2 regions of the Marinitoga sp. 1155 genome follow, and region 2 is predicted to be linked to the other one. Evidence: riboswitches for the same ligand, from Rfam matches in the RefSeq annotation. Region 2 holds a riboswitch; the other holds the start of a gene.
What was found. Region 2 has a riboswitch for cobalamin ahead of X274_RS08000 (ATP-grasp domain-containing protein). Riboswitches for the same ligand answer to the same signal wherever they lie in the genome.

Region 1 (3,434 bases), on a different contig from region 2:
GTATATCTGGACCTGTAATTTTTCTTACAAGATGAGGTATTATCAGACCAACAAATCCAATTATTCCAGCTTTTGATACAACTATAGATACTGCCAGAACATTAATGCCAAGTACTATTAATTTTATTTTTTCAGGATTTATTCCGGAAAAAATTGAAATGTCATCTCCCATCGCTACAACTTCTATGTGCTTTTTTAATATAAAATTAATTGCAATTTGTAAGAGTAAAAATACAATTAATATTGTCAGGTCAGACCATACAATATTTCCCGTACTTCCCATAAGCCAGAAGTTTATATGTAATAAATTTTGCCAGAATAAGACAGTAAACAGAGTAGAAATAGAATTAAATACAAATCCAACGATAACTCCACTTAATATTAAAGATATAACAGGAAATTTTTTACCTTCTCTTGCTAATGAAAAAGTTATTATTGTTGCAGTTAATGCAGAAATAAATGAAAAAAATTCTATCCCAAAAGGCAAATCAATCCCATATACACTTTTAAGTGCAGTGTATATAATAGCGCCAAAACTTGCTCCGGAGGATATACCAATAATAAATGGATCCGCAAGAGGATTTTTTATTATCATTTGAAAATCATTTCCCGCAATTGCTAAGATTGCACCAATAATAATCGTTCCCAATATTCTTGGTAATCTTAAATTGAAAATTATTTTATTATACAAAGAATTTGAAGATACATTAAAAAAGGATAAAACAACATCTTTAAATGGAATCTTAACTGTTCCTAATGATGTAAATAATATTATAGAAAATAGTATAAAAATTAGCCCAAATATCAGGGAAAAAAACGGGGAAACTTTCCCCGTTTTTAATATTTTCATCTGTTTTCACTGAAGAGTTTGTTGAGCTCTCCTAACAAATCTATTAATCCAGTATTTGGCAAAGAAGCTTTATTTCCGTCTATTATAAACACCTTAGAATTTTTCACGGCATTAACATCTTTAAATTGTTCTGCATTCATTATTAGATTATAAGCGCCTTTATCCCCAGGATAATAAGAAGGAACCAAAATTATATCCGGATTTTCCTTTACTACAAATTCTGGCCCTATTGCAAACCAACCATTGTTTCCTGTATATGGAGCAGTTACATTTATTCCACCAGCATATGTAATTAATTCATTTAAATACGAACCGGTACCACATGTCCACATTTGTGATACACTACCGTATGCGGATAAATATATTACCTTTGGCTTATTTTTCCACGAAAATGAATTTTTTGCAATGTTTAACATTCTAACTCTTAACTTTCGCGAATAGTCCTGAGCAGTTTTGCCTTTTCCAAGTATTACACCTACAAGGGATAAATCTCTAAACATTTCATTTAATGTGGTGGGATTTATTACAAAAGATTTGATTCCAAATTTTTCTAATTTTGATACTTCGCCTTCCTGAAAACCACCGGTTAATAATACAACATCTGGATTTAGAGAAATTATTTTTTCCACATTTAGAGGCATCATATTTCCTATTTTTTCAACATCTGTTATATAAGAATCAAAATCTGTAACACCTACAACTTTATCTTTTGCACCTAATTTGATTATAAAATCAGAAATGGCTGGAGCTGCAACAACAATTCTTTCAACTTCTTTGTCAAATTTCACTACTCTTCCTAAATCATCCACAAGAGTTACTGGTTGAAAAGCAAACAAAGATAATGATAACACCAATAATAACGTCAAAAATACCTTTTTCATATATAATCCCTCCTATAAAAAATCTATTTTCCATCTTCTTTTCGCGAGAAGATGGAACAAATCCCTTTAAAATAGGTCTCCCGGCTTGTGGTTCTCTCTACTCTCAGCGCCTTCCCAGAGAAATGTTTCCAGTGGCATAAGTGCTGATTTCGTCCCCACTCACGGTGGCGCGCCCGCAACGGATTTTCACCGTTTTCCCTTACATTTTAAAGGAATTTTATTTAATTGTCAGTGATATTATAACATGAAAAATTAGTAAAGTAAATATTAAAAGTAAAAATTAAAATATCCTTTTTCTAAAACATAAAAAATCCCCGGGAAATCCCGGGGATTGATGACAAATCTTTAATTTGTTACAAGATTACCAAAGTTAATCCATTTATAGTCTTTTTCTAAATTCAAAGTATAAGGTGCTGAATTATTATCTTGTAGTATGACTACACCGTTATCTCCATCAGATACTATAGAATAGTATTTTGCTCCTGCTCCACCATTTCCTACATAATTAACGCTATATCCTGTTCCCTGAGTGTTATACTCTCCTGCTACATAATCATTATCACTATCCGGATCATTACCTGAAGTATGTAAAGCATCTGCATTAGTTAATGTTGTAACATCTGCTACTCTCATTATAACAACTCCTCTATTGCCTGCAGCTAATTCATAATATCCGGCCGCTCTTTGAACAATACCTGTAATTATTGCATCATCAAATCTTACTCCACCTTGTAATGTCCAGGTTAAAGCATCTGTCCCGTCAAAAGCGTATTTTACTACTGATAGTCCTTGCGTACCATCTGCTATGAAAACATAATCATTAGCTGTATCAACGTATAAATCAAAAGCGGTTCCCGATGTATCGTATCTATCCTGTGCATGATCTCCTGTATCTGGAAGAGCTGGGGAATTTGCTGTTGATATATCAAATAATACAACACCAGCTTCACCATCTGCAATTAATAATGCGGGCTGGTTACCTGCTGTGACTGCGTCATAATCTGCATCATAACCAATAGCCATCATTACACCAACATTACTTGAACCTGTACCTGTATCTATAAAGGTATTAACATATACCGGTACTCTCGTTCTTGCCTGCGTTGTTATGTCAAATACTGCTAATCCTTTAGGACCATCTGCTACATATAAATATTCATCTCCACTCAAATCAAAATTACCATCTGTTGCATATGGATAAACATCATATGCATAACCATCTGTATCAATATTGCCTATTAATGTTATATCTGCTGCATTTTCAAATGGCGTGTCATTACCATCAGCATCAGCATTTATTACAGCAATTCCTTTAGGACCATCTGCTACATAAATCAGGTATTCTTCATTACCAGCACCGTCATCATGTACCTGATAATATACTGCTCTTGCATAACCCTGAGTATTTACTGTTTTAAGTAGAGTTGGAGCTGCAATGTTAGCTAAATTAGCACCAGCATCATATATTTTAACACCTGCTGCGCCGTCTGCTACTATTAAATATCTGTTTCCAGTAACAACTGTATCTCTCGTTACAGAACCTACATCAAAACTACCTGTTAATGTGAGTGCATTTACATCTATTATATTCAATCCATTATAACCGTCACCTATGAACCCTGTACCTCCATCAATCACTATACCTTTTGCATAACCATCTGTATTATATCTTCCAACATAAGCCAATGACGTTTTGCCAAGTT
Region 2 (3,434 bases):
TTTCTCTTTTATAATTTCTATTTGTATCTTCCCTTTTTTTGTTAACGGAAAATCACTCCACCCACTATATATTTTCTTTACATTAGCTTCCGTTTCACCATGCCTTATCAATATTAAATTCAAGATAAAACACCTCTAAATATATATAATAAAAATAAAAATATACTTTGTGAGGATTCTATTATTAGTCCTATTGTATCACCAGTCATTCCGCCAATTTTGCTTTTTATATATTTCGTTATTAATATAACCATCAAAAAACTCAAAATTATCGGTATTAATATATATTTATTAAATATTACAATTGATATTATTAAAATTAAAATCATCGAAAATAACGCTTCTTTTAATCCACAATTATCTATAAATACATTACCTATACCCTGTTCTTTTCTTGCATATTCACTAAAAGAAGCTGCTAATATAGCAGAGATCCTACCAATTGCAGGCGTTAATATCAAAAATTTATAATCAAGATAATAACTCAGCAAAAGAGCTGGGGCAAATACCATAAAAAGCCCTAACACACCAAATGTTCCTATCCTACTATCTCTCATAATTTCAAGAATTCGTTCTTTACTTCGGTTACTAAAAATTCCATCAAATGAATCTGCAACACCATCAATATGCAAACCGCCTGTTATCCATATATAAAATATCCATATCATTAAAATTATTATTGACTTATCTAAATATGGTTCAAATATTGAAAATACATACATAAAAAAACCAATAAAGAGACCTAATAGTGGTAAAAATAATATACCTTTTGCAAAATCTTTTTCATTAAATTCAAAATTATATTTTATAGGTATTCTTGTAAAAAAAGTTATTATTAAAATAATACTTTTCATAATCCACCCCACTACTTTAATTTTAAAGGTATTCCAGATATTGTTATATATACTTCATCAGAATTCTTAGCTAAATATTGATTTATTCTTCCTGCAATATCTCTGAATATATTTCCTAATTTATATGAAGGAACTATCCCCATTCCAACTTCATTTGTAACTATAATCATATTTTTTTCTTTTATTTTTATAATTTTAATCAACTTTTCTACTTCAACAAAAATCTCTTTTTCAATTTCATCTATTTTATTATAATCAATTTTATCAAAATCAACATTGTGTTTCAAAAGTAAATTTGAAACCATTAACGTCATGCACTCAAAAATAATTGTGTCTGAAATTAAAAATTCTTCATTATTTAATAAATTATCAAAATTTTTAAACTGTTCTAGTGTTTTCCAATCTTTTGGTCTGGCATTTTTATGTTTTTTTATTCTGTCCCTCATTCCATCATCAAATGGTATTGCTGTTGCTATATATAAAATATTATTTCCAAATTTCTTTGCTATTTTTTGCGCAAACGTGCTTTTTCCACTCCTTGCACCACCTGTAACCATAATAATTTTAGCCATATTACACCTCCTATAATTTCCATTCACCACAGGAAATATTCCTGTTAAATAATACGTATTCATTTTACCACAAATAGTACATAGTTTATTTATTTTAATTTTTGGCTGTCTATAATGTATTAAAATTTTTAGAATTTAAAAGTTTAAGAAAGCCTTTTAATTCTCACATCAGAATTTACGAATTTATAATGAAAAATACTGGATTTTTGACAATTGAAAATGTAGTACATCTATGATACAATAACAATGAAAAGTAAATACCTCCGGAATTAAAGGTGAGTAATCTTAATAGGGAAGACGGTGAAAATCCGTCACGGCCCCGCCACCGTAACTGGGGACGAAACCAGCAAAAGCCACTGGTATAAACCGGGAAGGCGCTGGAAGTAGAAAGATCCAGAAGTCGGGAGACCTGCCTTTAATTCCAGAGCAATCCCATTTGCGAGGGCAATTGGGATAGAATTTTTATTTTTATAGGAGGTGGCAGTATGAAAATTCAGGAATTTTTAGGAAAAAAATTTCTAAAGGAATATGGAATTAAAGTACCAGCGTCATATCTGATAAGATCAGAAAACGACATTAGGATTCAGTTCTTACCAGCAGTTTTAAAGTCACAGGTGTTAGTTGGAGGTCGTATGAAGGCTGGTGGTGTATTATTTGCCAAAGACAAAAATGAATTTATATCTAAAGCAAATGTCCTGTTAAAAAAGGAAATTAAAGGTGAAAAACCGTATGGTGTTCTCATCGAAGAAATGATACCTTTTGAAAAAGAATATTATATTTCTCTTGTATTAGATAGAGAAAAAAAAGATATTATTATATTATATTCTGAAAATGGCGGTATTGATATTGAAGAAAATAAAGATAGCATAAAAAAATTAAATTTTGAAAATTACGAAGAGTTTTTACCAGAAAAAATACAAAAAATTATACCAAATCTAAGAAAATTATTTAGAGAAAAAGATTTAACTTTATTAGAAATCAATCCAATGGTTGAAGATAATGAAGGGGTAATATATGCTCTTGATATCGTAATGCATCTTGATGATAATGCTATATTTAGACAAGAATGGGTAAAGGAATTTTTAGAAGAAAAATATCCTTTTCATTTTGTCAAATTAAATGGAGATATAGGCATAATTGGTTGTGGTGCAGGAATAGTTATGGCTACGATGGATGCTGTAAAATTAGCTGGTGGAGAACCAGCAGATTTTCTGGATCTTGGAGGAGGAGCAGAAAAAGAAATTACAATACAGGCTTTAAATTTATTAAAGGATAATGGAATAAAAAGAATTATATTAAATATTTTTGGCGGTATAACAAAGTGTGATGAAATTGCAAATGGTTTAGTAGAATTTAAAAAACAAAATCCAGAAATTAATTTGTTTATACGATTAACTGGAACAAATGAGGAAAATGCAAAAAAAATACTGAAAGAAAATGAATTAAGCTATTATGAAGACATGTATTCTATGATTTTAGATGCAGTAAGGATGGTGAGAATTCATGATTAATGGAAAAGAAAAAATATGTGTCCAGGGAATAACAGGAAAATATGGCAGATTACATACAGAAAAAATGTTAAATTATGGAGCTAATATTGTTTGTGGAGTGTCAAAAAATTATATAATAAAAAAATTGCATGGAGTGGAAGTTTTAAACAATATGTATGATGCAGTGAATAAATATCGTGTAGATACTTCTGTAGTATTTGTTCCTGCACTATATGCGAAAAATGCGATTTTTGAAGCAATAAATGCAGGAATAAAGAAAATAATTATTATTACAGAGCACATACCTCAACAGGATATGCTTGATGTATATCATATTGCTAAAGACAATAATGTTAGAATAATAGGGCCTAATTGTCCTGGTGTAATATTACCTGGAATTTCAAAAATTGGAATAATGCCAGAGAAAGCGTTTAAACCTGGAGATATCGCAGTGATATCAAGAAGTGGAACTTTAATGTATGAAATTTCAAATTATCTTTCTAAATATTCAACGGGTA

Region 1: another riboswitch for cobalamin. It lies ahead of X274_RS09520 (ABC transporter substrate-binding protein); the one in region 2 lies ahead of X274_RS08000 (ATP-grasp domain-containing protein).

Annotation. Positions count from the first base shown of each region.
Region 1 covers NZ_AZAX01000034.1:35,077-38,510, forward strand. Annotated here, with positions in the region: gene X274_RS09515 (FecCD family ABC transporter permease) at 1-850, opposite strand, end outside; gene X274_RS09520 (ABC transporter substrate-binding protein) at 847-1,731, opposite strand; cobalamin riboswitch at 1,785-1,955, opposite strand; gene X274_RS09525 (hypothetical protein) at 2,077-3,434, opposite strand, start outside.
Region 2 covers NZ_AZAX01000027.1:1,590-5,023, reverse strand. Annotated here, with positions in the region: gene cobC (alpha-ribazole phosphatase) at 1-123, opposite strand, end outside; gene cobS (adenosylcobinamide-GDP ribazoletransferase) at 120-854, opposite strand; gene cobU (bifunctional adenosylcobinamide kinase/adenosylcobinamide-phosphate guanylyltransferase) at 866-1,426, opposite strand; cobalamin riboswitch at 1,683-1,857, shown strand; gene X274_RS08000 (ATP-grasp domain-containing protein) at 1,912-2,937, shown strand; gene X274_RS07995 (succinate--CoA ligase subunit alpha) at 2,930-3,434, shown strand, end outside.